DNA from 4 places in the Streptomyces sp. NPDC021562 genome. Region 3 is predicted to be linked to each of the others. Evidence: riboswitches for the same ligand, from Rfam matches in the RefSeq annotation. Region 3 holds a riboswitch; each other region holds the start of a gene.

Region 1 (3,725 bases), on a different contig from region 3:
CTGCGAGGTGGAGACCGTCTGCCTGGGGCAGGCCGGCGCCGCGGCCGCGGTGCTGCTCGCGGCCGGCACCCCGGGCAAACGCTCGGTGCTGCCCGGCGCCCGCGTGGTGCTGCGGCAACCGGCCCTGCCGGAGCCGGTGCAGGGCCGGCCGAGCGATCTGTTCATCCAGGCGGCGGAGTGGGAAAGGACCCGCGCGATGGTGGAGGAGATGCTCGTCCGGCACACCGGGCGCACCCCCGGGCAGGTCCAGCAGGACCTGGAGCGGGACCTGGTCCTGGACGCGCCGGGGGCGGTGGCGTACGGGCTGGCGGACCGGGTCATGCCCGCGCACCGGCCCCCGCTCGGCCGGCCGCACGCGGGGTGAGCCGCCGATGCTGCCACCGGAGCTGCCGCCGCTGCCCGCGCTGACCCGCGCGGAGGGCGAGCTGATCGACCGTTACCTGGACGTGGTCGACCTGCTGGGCCGTATCAACCCGGCGCAGAACGAGGACACCTACCGCGGTCTGCGCGCCGCGCAGGCGCTGGTGCGCGCGGCGTCCGAGCTGCGCGACGCGCTGGCCCTGATGCATCGACGGGGCGAGACGGAGCTGCACGGGGACACGCTGGCACGGGCGTTGCGGGTGCTCGACGGCGAGCGCCGGACCGCTCGCGTCGCACTCCCGCCCGACTGCGTACGGTGACCTCCGCAGGAGTCCAGGCCGATGCGTCGACGCCACGCCCGGGCCGGAGTTGAAACGACCCAAAGGGGTTACCGCCGTTCGGCGGAGTGTGGCGTGGTTTTACCTGACCGAAAAAGCCGCTCGACTCGCCTGCTCCACAGGGGTCGTGGAGCGCTTCGACGCAGGTCCGGGCCTACGCAGTGGAGTTGACGGAGAATCGAACACAGGGCTGTCCACCCGAACGGGTGGGTGGTGAGTAACCCCACAAATCCCCGGTTCCGTTGGGATTTTCGGACACGAGTGCGTGAAGATCCCTGTCTGACGACAAGCCCCCGCCACCACGGCGGGGCGGTCCGGGCGGACGCCGAGTCCTGCCGCCGCCCGGATGACGTCGACAGCAGTGCATCGGCAGGAGTGGAGGACCCAAGCACGACGGGTCGCCGGAACGGTCACGCCATGACCGGACCGAGCAGCCCTTGGGGTGAAGCCGTGGCAACGCGGCCGGGCAACTTCGCCAGCCCGAATCCGACAGGTCATCCTTCACAGGCGGCTGACGAAGGGTTGCGCATGACTGCGCTCAATCGTGTTCCGTCGCTCATGGCCCGGGCCGGTACGGCCTCGGCGCTGACGATCGCCGCCGTGGGCGGCTCGATCGTGATCCCTGGTGTCGCCTCCGACGCCTCGGCCGCCACGCTGGCGACGAAGGCACTGCAGGTCGCCGCCTCGAAAAAGGGCTCACCCTACCGGTGGGGCGCCACCGGACCGAACAGGTTCGACTGCTCCGGGCTCACGCTGTACTCGTTCAAGAAGGCGGGCAAGACCCTGCCGCGAACGGCGGCCCAGCAGTACAACAAGACCCGTCACATCTCGGCCGGCAGCCGCAAGGCCGGGGACCTGGTCTTCTTCCACTCGGGTTCCAGCGTGTACCACGTCGGCATCTACGCCGGGAAGGGAAAGATCTGGCACGCCCCGAAGACCGGGGACGTGGTGAAGCTCCAGAAGATCTGGACGAAGAGCGTCTGGTACGGCCGGGTCAGCTGACCCCGCCGCGCACCGGCCGGCGGGAGCTCAGGGCTACGGCTCCTGCTGGCCGGCCGCGGTGACGGGGTGGGCCGGGACCGTCCAGGGCAGTTCGACGAAGACCGTCTTGCCGCCCTCCCGGGTGGGGCGGACCCGGAGTCTGCCGCCGTACTCGGCGGTGAGCCAGCGGATGATGACCATGCCGCGGCCGTTGTCCTGCTGGACCGCGGCGGGAAGTCTCCTGGGGAAGCGCGGATGACTGTCCGTGACGCCGATGCGCAGGTGCTCGTCCCGGTCGAGGCCGAGGTCCAGCGTGAAGGTGGGCGACTGCCCGAAGGTGTGCTGCACGGCGTTGGTGGCGAGCTCGGAGACGATGAGGCGGACGGTGTCCGCCGTTTCCGTCTCCGGTGGCAGTCCCCACTCCGCGAGGGTGTCCAGCGCATACGCCCGGGCCGCGGCGACCGAGGCGGGTTCGCTCGGCAGGGTGACGGATGCTTCCAGATGGTCTGCCATGGCGACGTCGTCCCTTTCCTCGGGACCGGAGTCCGACTTCCTCGGGACCGGAGTCCGGCACGGTGGGGATGGTTCGAGTACGGTCCCGGACTGGTACTTCTCCGCCAGACTGCCATTACGGGGCCGGTCGCGGGGAGCGATCCACCAAGATGTGCATATATCTGTCGCTCGAAGCGGTGAACTCTGCGACACCGGACCGTATATGGGCGGCCAGATTGAGTAGGGAGTAGCCCATGCAGAACGGTCCCGCGGTACGCCGCCGGAAACTGGGCGCCGAACTGCGCATGCTGCGCACCGGTGCGGGTCTCACGAGCGGCGAGGCCGCCCGCCTGGTGGGCTGGCACCAGTCGAAAGTGAGCCGGATCGAGACCGGCGCCAGCGGTGTGAAACCGGCCGATGTGCGGTTACTTCTCGACGCCTACGGGGTGGCCGAGGGGCAGCTGCGCGAGTTGCTGCTGGTATTGGCGGGGTCGGAGGACACCGCGGGACGACATCACTGGTGGCACGCCTACCGGGGGGTGCTGCCGCCCGCCTACCGGGATTTCATCAGCCTGGAGTCGCAGGCGAGCGCGATGCGCACGCTGGAGACCTCGGTGGTGCCGGGGCTCCTGCAGACCGCCGAGTACGCCCGCGCGGTGACCCGGGTGGCCGCCGACGGGCTCGACGAACAGGCCCTCGACGCCCTGGTGGAGGTGCGTCTGGCCAGGCAGGACGTGCTCCGGGGTGATCCGCCGCTGAAACTGAGCGCGGTCCTGGACGAGGCGGTGCTGCGCCGGGAGGTGGGCGGCCCGGGGGTGATGGCCCGACAGCTGGAGCGGCTGACGGAGGCGGCCCGGTTGCCGCAGGTGCGGCTCCAGGTGCTGCCGTTCGCGGCGGGGGCGCATGTCGGCATCACCGGCCCTTTCGTAATCTTCTCATTTCCGAGCACTTCTGATCTGGATGTGGTTGTTCTCGACCAGTTGACGAGTAGCCTCTACCTCGAACGGAAAGAAGACCTCCAGGCCTACGCGGAGGCCTTCAACACCCTTCAGATCCACGCCCTTTCACCCGAGGACTCGTTGGATTACATCGCCGGGATAGGTGACGGCGCGTAAGGAGGCACCATGACTGCACTGCCTCGGAACGTACCTTCAAGTACGGATCTGCCCGGTGTGCGATGGCTGCGCAGCAGCTACAGCACCGGAGCGAACAACTGCGTGGAGACGGCACGGCCGCACTCCGGCCCACCGGCCGGGCTGCTCGCCGTACGCGACTCCAAGCACCCCGCCGGGCCCGCGCTGCTCTTCTCCCCCGAGAGCTGGGCGGGTTTCGTGGCCACGTTCACCGGCTGATCAGCCGGTAACCGATTCCGTATCCGCATGCGCGCAAGGCCCGGCCGTGTCACGCCGACTCATGGTCGTGTCTCGCCGATCACACGTACAGCGCGTTCGATCTCGGCCCCGGAGAGGTCGGCACGGGCGGTCAGCCTGAGCCGTGAGACGCCGTCCGGCACGGAAGGCGGACGGAAACAGCCCACGGCCAGGCCTGCCGACC
Region 2 (3,725 bases), on a different contig from region 3:
GTACCGGGCCAGGCCCTCGCGGTCGGAGAAGTCCAGGGACTCCTGGAGCCGCTCGGCGCTGATGTTGGACGCGGCGATGTGCCGGACCTTGCCGGCGCGCACCAGCTCGTCCAGCGCTCCGATGATCTCCTCCACCGGTACCTCGGGCTTGTCGAAGTGGGTGTAGTAGAGGTCGATGTGGTCGGTGTCGAGGCGGCGCAGGGACGCGTCGGCGGCGGCCTTGATGTTGGCGGCCGACAGACCCTGGTACGCGGGGTGCTGGCTGACCTTAGTCGCGACGACCACGTCGTCGCGGTTGCCGCGCGCCTTGAGCCACTTGCCGATGATCGTCTCGGACTCGCCGCCCTGGTTGCCCTCGACCCAGGCGGAGTAGGAGTCGGCGGTGTCGACGAAGTTGCCGCCCGCGGCGGTGTACGCGTCGAGGACGGCGAAGGAGGTGGCCTCGTCGGCGGTCCAGCCGAAGACGTTGCCGCCGAGGGCGAGCGGGAACACCTCCAGGTCGGAGGCGCCGAGCTTACGGAGGACAGGGGATGCGGAAGAAGCAGTCATGCTCCATTCCAACGCGGCGCGGCAGGCGGGCCATCCCAGGCAGTACGAAGTTCTCGTAAAAGCGGGAGGCCCGCCGGGGCCGGTGGAGGTGCGTCAGGGGTTGAGGCCCTTGCCACGCAGCCAGGTCATCGGGTCGATGCCGGTGGGCTGGCCGCCGGGGTGGACCTCGAGGTGGAGGTGCGGGCCGGTGACGTTGCCGGTGGCGCCCACGCGGCCGATGACGTCGCCGGTGGCGACCTTCTGGCCGACCTTGACGCCGATCGACGACTGGTGGCAGAACCACAGCTCGGTGCCGTCGTCGAGGGTGAGGATCGTGCGGTAGCCGTAGGAGCCGGCCCAGCCCGCCTCGGTGATCGTGCCGCCGTGGACGGCCTTGATCAGCGTGCCGGTGGGCGCGGCGAAGTCGAGGCCGGTGTGGTAGCCGGAGGACCACATGGAGCCGGCCTGACCGAAGGTGCCGGTGATCGTGTACGACACGACCGGCAGCGTGTACTGCTTGGCCAGCGCCGCGATCCGGGCCTGCTCGGCCTTCTGCGCGGCGGCGGCCACCGCCTTCTCCTTGGCGGCGCCGGCCTTGGCGGCCGCGGCCTGTTCCGCCTTCGCCTCCGCGGCGGCCAGCGCCCTGTCGGCGGCGGCCACGGCCTTGGCGCCGGCCTTGGTGTCCAGCTGGTTCTGCTGCCGCTCGGCCTGGGCGATGATGCGGCTGCGCAGCGCCTCGCCGGCGTCGGACGAGGAGTCCCCGTCCGTGGCGGCCGTCGTGGTGACGCTGCTCAGCGCCGTCTGCGTGGCCTGGTGGCCGCCGCCGTCGCCCAGCAGGGAGTCGACGGAGGGCAGGTCCGGCAGGGAGATGGAGACCGGCGGGTGGCCGGTGTTGGCGCTGGCCATGCCGCCCGCGCCGACGGCGGCGATGACACCGACGCCGAGGACCGTGGAGCTGCGGGCGAGTCCGCCGCCGCGCTGCTTGGCGATCCGGTGCCGGCCGCGCTCGGGGGCGAGGGACTCCTCGGTGGGGTTCCACTCCTCCCAGGGGCCCTCGTCGGTGCGGTAGGTGCCGTAACCGAAGGTGTCGGGCTGCCGCTGGCTGGGCACGAACGGGGCTGTCGGAGCAGGCCGGTTGGACGCCACGCGGGCGCACTCCTTTCCTTCCGCCGCCTACCGGGTTAGCTGACGGGTTCGGAGCAGGAAGGTCTCCTACGCGCGTATACCGACCGATTCGTACTCGGCGGCAGCCGTGCGATTCACCCCAAGGTGGTGGTTCCCCGGTTCCCTTGACGGGATTCGGCGCGTGCGCACGGAGCCATCTCGGGTGACGGCTGGGACGACCGCGCTGCGTTATCGAACGTTAATAGACCCGGAGGTAAGATTCCAAGCCATTCGCCTTGATCATTAAGCTTCCACAGGGTGGACTTACCTGCCACGACCGGCCAAAAACGGTCGAGTTGACCACGCATTCAAGAAACACGCGCCCGGACACGCCTCAGGGCCGGAATCCGTGATCTGGATTCCGGCCCTGAGTTTCAGTAGCGGGGACAGGATTTGAACCTGCGACCTCTGGGTTATGAGCCCAGCGAGCTACCGAGCTGCTCCACCCCGCGTCGGTGACACCAGCATACGCCATCCGAAGAGTGCGAGTCACACGGGTTACGAGCGCCGCCGCGCGGAGGCCTAGCCGCGGGGCCGTTCCAGGTGCGCGTTCGGCGCCTTGGCCAGGGCCTCGTACTCGGCCAGGACCACCACCGACACCCCCCGCTCCCGCAGCATCCCCGTCCCGTCCGCCGCCCGCACGAACGTGTCCGGCTCGCGCCAGGCCGTGACCACCCGGCGCACACCCGCGCCGAGGATCAGCTCCGCGCAGGGGTGGGGACGGGAGGCGCGGTGGGTGCAGGGCTCCAGGCTGGTGTAGACGGTGGCCGTGGCCAGCCGGGGGTCGGCGGGGTCGATCTTGGCGAGGGCCGCCTCCTCCGCGTGGGCCACCGGGTCGCCCGCCTCCCTGGAGTGGCCGCGGGCCAGTTCCGTGCCGTCGGCGGCGACCACCACCGCGCCGACGCTGAACGCCGTCGCCGAGGGCGGGCACTGGGCCGCCAGCTCGCACGCGAGCCGCAGCCAGTGGCGGTCGGCGGCGGACACTGAGCCGCCCGCGCCGGGGGCGGTGGGCTCGTAGCGCATCAGGACGACGTCCTCGATACGGCGGGTCTCCACCAGGCGCAGCCGTCCGGCCTGGTAGCCGCCGGGACCGAACAGGCGCGGCGCCTTCGGGTCGCCCACGAAGACCGGGGCGAGGACCAGCTGGAGCTCGTCGGCCAGGCCCCGCTGGAGCAGCTGGGTGTGGACGGTGCCGCCGCCCTCCACCATCAGGCGGGCCACACCGCGGACGTCGTGGAGGTGGGTCAGCAGCGCGGGCCAGTCGAGCTCGGGGCCCAGCGGGACGATGTCGGCGGCGATGCCCAGGGCGGCCGCCCGCTCCGCGCCCGAGTCGGTCGTGCAGACGAGCTTGTCGCCGCCCGTGTGCCAGAACTTCGCGCCCGGGTCGAGGTCGCCGGTCGCGGTGACCGTGACCTTGAGGGGGTACTCGGGCCGGCCGGCGGCGATCCGGGCGGCACGGCGGGCCTCGGAGTACACCAGGAGCCGTGGGTTGTCCGCGCGGATCGTGCCGGCGCCGATCAGGATGGCGTCGGAGCCGGCCCTCACCTCATCGACCCGGTCGAAGTCGGCCGGCGAGGAGAGCAGCAGCCGTTCGGGGCCGGTGTCGTCGAGGTAGCCGTCCAGGGAGACGGCGGCGGACAGCAGGACGTGGGGGTACGGCATCGGACGCGCTCACTCTCGGCGGCGGGCGGGACCACTCCCGCGGTCGGCGGAACCACTCTCGGCGGTCGGCTGGACCACTCTCGACGGTCGGCGGGGTGTGAACCGGACGCTTGGTTAAAGTTTGAAACAAACCTACACTGGTCCCATGACGACTCGCTGGCTCACGCCGAAGGAGCAGCGCGCCTGGCGCGCGTTCATGGCGGCGACCCACCTCCTGGAGGACGCGATCGACCGCCAGCTCCAGCAGGACGCCGGCATGCCGCACCTCTACTACGGCATTCTGGCCAACCTCTCCGAGGAACCGGAGCGCAAGCTGCGGATGACCGATCTCGCCGCCAGGTCCAAGATCACCCGAAGCCGGCTGACCTACG
Region 3 (3,725 bases):
CCGAGGCCGAAGCCACGGTCGAAGCCGGCGACAACGATGAGGAGACGGCCAAGTGACCGAGCTCGCCAGCATGGACTTCCATCCCCAGCCGCAGCCGGGCGAGGCCAGGCCGTGGGCCTTCCCCGCCCCCGAACGCACCACCCTGGACAACGGCCTGACCGTGCTCCGCTGCCACCGCCCCGGCCAGCAGGTCGTCGCCGTGGAGGTGCTCCTGGACGCGCCCCTGGACGCCGAACCGGCCGGCCTGGACGGGGTCGCCACGATCATGGCGCGGGCCTTCTCCGAGGGCACCGACCGGCACTCCGCCGAGGACTACGCCGCCGAGCTGGAGCGGGCCGGGGCGACCCTCGACGCGCACGCCGACCACCCCGGCGTCCGCATCAGCCTGGAGGTCCCGGCCTCCCGCCTGGCCAAGGGCCTCGGGCTGCTCTCCGACGCCCTCAGGGCGCCCGCCTTCGCCGACAGCGAGGTCGAGCGGCTGGTGCGCAACCGTCTCGACGAGATCCCGCACGAACTGGCCAACCCCAGCCGCCGGGCCGCCAAGCAGCTCTACAAGGAGCTGTTCCCGGCCACCGCGCGGATGTCCCGCCCGCGCCAGGGCACCGAGGACACCGTCGAGAAGATCGACGCCGCCGCCGTACGGGCGTTCTACGACCGTCACGTGCGCCCCGCCACCGCCACCGCGGTCGTCGTCGGCGACCTGACCGGCATCGACCTGGACGCGCTGCTCGGCGACACCCTGGGCGCCTGGACCGGCTCCACCGCGGAGCCCCGGCCGGTGCCGCCGGTGACCGCCGACGACACCGGGCGGGTCGTCATCGTGGACCGCCCCGGCGCCGTCCAGACGCAGCTGCTCATCGGCCGCGTCGGCCCCGACCGGCACGACCGCGTCTGGCCCGCCCAGGTGCTCGGCACCTACTGCCTGGGCGGCACCCTCACCTCCCGCCTGGACCGCGTGCTGCGCGAGGAGAAGGGCTACACGTACGGCGTCCGCTCCTTCGGGCAGGTGCTGCGCTCCGCCCCCGACGGCACCGGTGCCGCCCTGCTGGCCATCAGCGGCTCCGTGGACACCCCGAACACCGGCCCCGCCCTCGACGACCTGTGGACGGTGCTGCGCACCCTCGCCGCCGAGGGCCTCACCGACGCCGAGCGGGACGTCGCCGTGCAGAACCTCGTCGGTGTGGCGCCGCTCAAGTACGAGACGGCGGCGGCCGTCGCCGGCACCCTCGCCGACCAGGTCGAGCAGCACCTGCCCGACGACTTCCAGGCCACGCTCTACCGGCAACTGGCCGCCACCGGCACCGTGGAGGCCACCGCGGCGGTCGTGAACGCCTTCCCGGTGGACCGCCTGGTGACCGTCCTCGTCGGCGACGCGGCGCAGATCAGGGAGCCCGTCGAGGCCCTCGGCATCGGCGAAGTGACCGTCGTCGCGGCGGAGTAGCTCCACGCGCGCGTGCGGAGCCCTGGCGGCCGTCGGCCACCAGGGCTCTCGTATGTCCGAATTGGGGCGGAGGTTGCCTGTCTGCCCTGTGGGATGCGCTACAAAAACCGCGATCGGTTTGAGTCTTGAAAGAACGCCGCCGTAGGTTCCTTCGGGCTGTCCGTCAGGCACCGAGCCGCACCCGCGGCACCGGACAGCCATCGCCGAGTCCCCGTACGGCGCGAGCCAGGGGAGCCGGGGACCCACGCAGTCCCTGGGGTGAATCGGGCGCCCGCGCGTGTCGCGAGGGGGTCCGTAGGAGACCTTCCTGCTCCGAACCCGTCAGCTAACCCGGTAGGCGAGAGGGAAGGAAAGGACCAGCCTCTACATGGCGTTCATGTGCGCCTCCGGGAAGCACCGTCGTCCCGGCCGCGTGAAGCGCACCACCGCGCAGGCCGCCGGCATCGCGGCCCTCACCACCACCGGCATCATCGGCACCGTCTCCGCCGCCCCGGCGCTCGCGGCCGAGAACTCCGTAGAGCAGACCGGTCTCACCCCGGTCATCACGGTCAGCGACTCGGTCGCCGAGCACGTCGACGCCCAGGCCGTCGCGCAGCAGGCCGAAGCGGAGCGCAAGGCGGCCGAGCAGGCCGCGCGCGAGCGGGCCGCGGCGCGCGCGGAGAAGGAGCGCGAGGCCAAGGCACGGGCCGCGCGGGAGGCCGAGCGCAAGCGCCTCAACGCCTTCGTCGCGCCCATCAGCGACTCGTACGTCTCCACCGGCTACAAGACCGGCGGCTCCCTGTGGTCCTCCGGCTCCCACACCGGCATCGACTTCCACGCCGCAGCCGGCACGGTCGTGCACGCGGTCGGCACCGGCACGGTCGTCTCCACCGGCTGGGGCGGGGCGTACGGCAACCAGATCGTCATCAAGATGGCCGACGGCATGTACACCCAGTACGGCCACCTGTCGTCCATCGGCGTCTCGGTGGGGCAGCAGGTGACCCCGGGCCAGCAGATCGGCCTGTCCGGGTCCACCGGCAACACCACCGGCCCCCACCTCCACTTCGAGGCCCGCACGACCGCGGAGTACGGCTCCGACGTCGACCCGGTCGCCTACCTCCGCAAACACGGCGTGAACGTCTGACGTCCGCCTTTTTCGGCGACATCCTGCGAAGCCCCGGCGGCCGGCCGGGGCTTTCGTCGTTTTCGCGCCCCCGCTGTCCAAAAAATACTCATGGATTCCGGCCCCCCGTCGGAAATTCCCGCGCATTGCAATAGAGTCACGGAACCGGCGTCACTCGGCGGCGTTTCACGGGGATTAAGGCGGAGGTCGGACATGCGTATTCCGGCGCACTCGGTATGCACGGCGATCCGGGACGACATCGTCGCGGGTGTCCACGAGCGCGGCAGCCGGCTCACCGAGGAACTCCTGGCCCGCCGCTACGGCGTCTCGCGCGTCCCGGTCCGCGAGGCGCTGCGCACGCTGGAGGCCGAGGGCTTCGTCGTGACCCGTCGGCACGCCGGCGCGTGTGTGGCCGAACCGACCGAGCAGGAGGCCGCCGACCTGCTGGAGATGCGCCTGCTCCTGGAGCCGCTCGGCGCTCTGCGGGCCGCCCAGCGCCGCACCGAGGCCCACCTGAAGGTGCTGCGCGGGCTGGTCAGGCTGGGTCAGGAGCGGGCCAGGACGGGCCACAGCGACGACCTGCGCTCGCTGGGCGGCTGGTTCCACGAGACGCTCGCCCAGGCCTCCGCCAGCCACGCCCTGACGTCGACGCTCACCCAGTTGCGGCACAAGATCGCCTGGATGTACACGGTGGAGGCGCCCGTCAGCCCGGTGGAGTCCTGGGCCGAGCACGGCGCGATCGTGGACGCGGTGGCGCGCGGGGACGGGGAGCGCGCCCGGGCGGTGACGGCGCTGCACACCGAGCGCTCCATGGTCTTCCACCGGCTCCGGTTTTCCGGCGCCACCGAACGGGCGAACGGTGTGAGGACTTCGCAACATCCCGTAAACATGTCGGGCGTGCGGCATTAACACGGGCGCCGTATACAAAGAGGTGCTATTCGCGGGGGCGGTTTTTCCGTTGCCCGTTTCCCGGCATGCCCATATCCAGATGTGCCCCTGTCAGGCGTGCGCTTTTTCACGTGTGTTTACGCGGGCCGCTGCCGAGTGCGACCGCATTGCCGCGCGCACTTATCGAAGCGTGCCGCTGATTGCGGCCGTGCGCCTTTCGTGCGCGAAAAGAGCGGGGCCGTGCCGGCCCCCGGAGGGGTCGGCGCGGCCCCGGTCGTGCGGGCGCTGCGGTGC
Region 4 (3,725 bases), on a different contig from region 3:
CGGCGGCCGAGCGGGACTTGCCCTCGAACTCGTACCGGCCGTCCTTGTAGAACTCGGACGCGGCGACGTCGAGCGCGAGCGCGATCTGCTCACCGGGGACGTAACCGGCCTGCTTGATCGCCTCCAGGATGAGGTCGAGCGCGGCGCGGTTGGACTCCAGGTTCGGGGCGAAGCCGCCCTCGTCGCCGAGGCCGGTGGACAGACCCTTGGCCTTCAGGACCTTCTTCAGGGTGTGGTAGACCTCGGCACCCCAGCGCAGCGCCTCCGAGAAGGACTCCGCGCCGATCGGGGCGATCATGAACTCCTGGATGTCCACGTTGGAGTCCGCGTGCGAGCCGCCGTTGAGGATGTTCATCATCGGCACCGGCAGCAGGTGCGCGTTCGGGCCGCCCAGGTAGCGGAACAGCGGCAGGTCGGACGCCTCGGAGGCGGCGTGCGCGACGGCGAGGGAGACACCGAGGATGGCGTTGGCGCCGAGCGAGCCCTTGTTGTCGGTGGCGTCCAGGTCGAACATCGCCTGGTCGATCAGGCGCTGCTCGGTGGCGTCGTAGCCGACCAGCTCCGGGCCGATCTGCTCGATGACGGCGAGGACGGCCTTCTCGACGCCCTTGCCGAGGTAGCGGTTGGGGTCGCCGTCACGGAGCTCGATGGCCTCGAAGGCGCCGGTGGAGGCGCCGGACGGGACGGCGGCACGACCCGTGCTGCCGTCGTCGAGGCCGACCTCGACCTCGACCGTGGGGTTGCCTCGGGAGTCCAGGATTTCCCGGGCTACGACGACGTCGATGGACGGCACGAGCATCTCCTTCTTGGGATGTGACGCTGGTTGTGCAGGGCGCACGCGGACCTGGTCGGCCCTTGCTCAGCCTTGCGACTAGAGCCTAACCGCCCAAGGGCCGTCAGCCGGCCGACCGACCGGCCCGTGGACACCCTGACGGTACTCATTGTTCATGCGCGGAACAAAGGGGGGTCCCGATGAAGAACGGGAGAAGAGCGGGTCAAGGAGCGTGACCGCAAAGAGAAACCCCGCTCCGGTGCGTTCGGGGGAAAACGCACCGGAGCGGGGCGAGCGGGGGACGGGGGTGACCCTCAGGTTCCTACTTCAGGTGCAGCTGCTGGCCCGGGTAGATGAAGTCGGCGTCGTCGACGATGTCCTTGTTCAGCTTGAACAGCGCCTGCCAACCGCCCTTCACCTTGTGCTTCTCGGCGATCGAGCTGATGGTGTCACCCTTGACGACCTTGTACTCGCCGTCACCCTTCTTGACCTTCTTGCCGGTCGGGGTGGTGACGGTCTTCTTGGCGGCCGGACGCTCGGCGGAGCGGGAGGCGGCCTGGGTGTCGGTCGTACGGCTGCTCGTGCCGGCGCTGCCGCTGCTCGACGAGCCGGCGGAGCTGGAGCTGCTGGAGCCGCTGGAGCTGGAGGCGCCCCCGGTGTAGGCGGCGCCGGACAGGCCCTTGCCGCAGACCGGCCAGGCGCCCTTGCCCTGGGCGGCGAGGACCTTCTCGGCGACCTGGATCTGCTGCGCCTTGGTGGCCTGGTTGGCCTGCGGGGCGTAGGCGGTGCCGCCGTACGCGGCCCAGGTGGAGGCGGAGAACTGCAGGCCGCCGTAGTAGCCGTTGCCGGTGTTGATGGACCAGTTGCCGCCGGACTCGCACTGGGCGACGGTGTCCCACTCGGAGGCGGTGGCGGCGGAGGCGCCACCGGCCGCCATCAGCGGGGCGGCGACGGCGGCACCGGTGACACCGGCGACGGCGATGGCGCGGACGGCCTTGGACGGACGACGGTGCTTGCCCTTGCCGGAAAACAGCATGGAAGATCCCCTCACCGACGCCTGCGAGGTGAGCTGTCGGGTTCGGGCCGGTTGAGTTGCCCGGCCGCACGGCCCGCTCTCGCGAGACGCGCGGCTCCACCCCTAGCCGGTTCCGGCGGCCTTTCGGCCGTGAGGCCCCTGAGGGCTCAACTGCCGGACCCGGCGCTTACCTTGGGTCCCCCGCTCCTGCCTACGGCGCTTGACGCGACGACTGTTCCCGGGCGGCCGCTGGCAGGACTCGGCGTTGCGACAGCCGGGGCTCGTGGTGACGAGCGGCCTCGACCGTAATCAGACGATCAGGTGAATTTCAAAGATGATCAGCGCTTCTGAGACTCATCCCACACTTTCACCAAAGCGGACAATAATCTCGAAACGGTCCGTCAACTCCCGCCCCATTTGGCCCGTTCAGCTACCGAGTTTCAGGGTCTGACCGGGGGCGATGTCGTTCGGGTCGGCGCCGATGTCGGCCTTGTTCGCCGCGTAGAGCGCGCGCCACCCGCCGTCGAGGCCAAGGGAGTCGGCGATGGAGGCGAGAGTGTCGCCGTCGCGGACGGTGTAGGTACCGGCGTCGGCGGAGGCGTGACGGCCCGAGGTTGCGACCTCCTGACCGTTTGTCACACTTTCGTCCGCCGAGTCACCGCGATGCTTGCCGCCACCGCTGACGGCACCCGTGTCGACCAGGCTCCAAGAACTGCCGGTCTGCCATGAATGGTCCGAGTCGTCACCGGAGTCCGGAATCACCGGATTCTCGCTCGCCTTCGAGGAGGCGGAGGCAGAAGGCGCCGACTTGTCCGTCTTGCCCGCACTGTCGGACGTGCCGGAAGTGGGCGCCTTGGAGGTGTCACTCGCGCTGGAACTCGGAGCGGGGGAGGCGGATTCGGCCCCTGACCCCTTCGTCGCGGACGACGCGCCGGAATCGCCGGAGTCACTCGCGGAGGACGAGTCCGACAACCCGGACGACGAATCTGCAGAACCGGAGGAACCGGACGAACCATCCGATCCGTCGAGGCCCGTGTCGACGTTCACCGAGGCGTCGTCCGACGAGAGCCCGGCCAGCAGGGCACAGGTCCGCCAGGGCTTGGTGCCCTGGTCCGCGAGTATCTTCTCGGCGACCGCGATCTGCTGCGAACGGCTCGCCTGGTCGGGCGTGGCGGCGTAGTCCGTACCGCCGTACTTGTCCCAGTCGTCCTGGGACATCTGCAGTCCGCCGTAGTAGCCGTTGCCGCTGTCCATGCTCCAGGAGCCGGCGCTCTCGCACTCGGCCACCTTGTCCCAGGTGGTGCCGTCGGCCGCGTTGGCGCTCGCCGCACCGAGCAGCGGGATGGCGATGGCGGAGCCGGTCACTCCGGCCGCGACGAGAAGAGCCGGAGCCTGACGGGGGCGACGGTGACGACCGTTCCCGGAGAGCATGCGGAAACCTTTCGAGCGACAGCGGTGACCTGCGCGACGGGTCCCGCAGGGGCGCCGCGCTGATGGGTGAACGTATCGGCAGACGATCACTTGTCACAAGTTAATGCCGCGCAGATCACGTGAAGATCACAGACTTGAGCGCGCCTCACGTTCTGCTCGACCCCCCGGAGCCCCCACCATGACCTCGAGGGGCGGAACACATGGTTCGCGTCGAACCGGTGCGCTCCCTCCGGCGAGGTTCAGGTGCCTTACGAGTACCGGCCAGAAGCCCTTCTTGAACCACGTGTTCTGCCGGTCCTTGGCGAGCGCCCACGGCCCGTACCGCGCGGGCAGTTCGTCCCACAGGCATCCGGTGCGCAACCTGTGCAGAATTCCGTTCACCTGGGTGCGGACGTCCACCACCCCACGGGCGAACTGACGCCCACGGAAGTGGGCGGTCATCAGCTCCTCCACGAGGGGCCACAGCGGCTCGGGCACCTCCGCCGGCACCGGTGTTCCCGTGCGTTC

What was found. A riboswitch is a leader RNA that binds a small molecule or an ion and turns the genes downstream of it on or off. The one in region 3 is predicted to bind cyclic di-AMP.
Positions count from the first base shown of each region.
Region 1: another riboswitch for cyclic di-AMP. It lies ahead of AB0G52_RS15580 (C40 family peptidase); the one in region 3 lies ahead of AB0G52_RS31680 (M23 family metallopeptidase).
Region 2: another riboswitch for cyclic di-AMP. It lies ahead of AB0G52_RS02455 (M23 family metallopeptidase); the one in region 3 lies ahead of AB0G52_RS31680 (M23 family metallopeptidase).
Region 4: another riboswitch for cyclic di-AMP. It lies ahead of AB0G52_RS37595 (transglycosylase family protein); the one in region 3 lies ahead of AB0G52_RS31680 (M23 family metallopeptidase).

Region 1 covers NZ_JBFACN010000009.1:4,064-7,788, reverse strand. Annotated here, with positions in the region: gene AB0G52_RS15590 (ATP-dependent Clp protease proteolytic subunit) at 1-364, shown strand, start outside; gene AB0G52_RS15585 (hypothetical protein) at 372-680, shown strand; cyclic di-AMP (ydaO/yuaA leader) riboswitch at 1,039-1,223, shown strand; gene AB0G52_RS15580 (C40 family peptidase) at 1,227-1,700, shown strand; gene AB0G52_RS15575 (ATP-binding protein) at 1,734-2,192, opposite strand; gene AB0G52_RS15570 (Scr1 family TA system antitoxin-like transcriptional regulator) at 2,426-3,286, shown strand; gene AB0G52_RS15565 (DUF397 domain-containing protein) at 3,296-3,523, shown strand; gene AB0G52_RS15560 (8-amino-7-oxononanoate synthase) at 3,583-3,725, opposite strand, start outside.
Region 2 covers NZ_JBFACN010000002.1:21,259-24,983, forward strand. Annotated here, with positions in the region: gene AB0G52_RS02450 (aldo/keto reductase) at 1-549, opposite strand, end outside; gene AB0G52_RS02455 (M23 family metallopeptidase) at 643-1,674, opposite strand; cyclic di-AMP (ydaO/yuaA leader) riboswitch at 1,682-1,843, opposite strand; tRNA gene AB0G52_RS02460 (tRNA-Met) at 2,071-2,144, opposite strand; gene AB0G52_RS02465 (dihydrofolate reductase family protein) at 2,215-3,354, opposite strand; gene AB0G52_RS02470 (MarR family transcriptional regulator) at 3,500-3,725, shown strand, end outside.
Region 3 covers NZ_JBFACN010000025.1:50,235-53,959, reverse strand. Annotated here, with positions in the region: gene AB0G52_RS31690 (pitrilysin family protein) at 1-56, shown strand, start outside; gene AB0G52_RS31685 (pitrilysin family protein) at 53-1,441, shown strand; cyclic di-AMP (ydaO/yuaA leader) riboswitch at 1,633-1,796, shown strand; gene AB0G52_RS31680 (M23 family metallopeptidase) at 1,809-2,564, shown strand; gene AB0G52_RS31675 (GntR family transcriptional regulator) at 2,757-3,452, shown strand.
Region 4 covers NZ_JBFACN010000039.1:44,979-48,703, forward strand. Annotated here, with positions in the region: gene eno (phosphopyruvate hydratase) at 1-799, opposite strand, end outside; gene AB0G52_RS37595 (transglycosylase family protein) at 1,095-1,808, opposite strand; cyclic di-AMP (ydaO/yuaA leader) riboswitch at 1,812-2,016, opposite strand; gene AB0G52_RS37600 (transglycosylase family protein) at 2,214-3,218, opposite strand; gene AB0G52_RS37605 (transposase) at 3,345-3,725, opposite strand, start outside.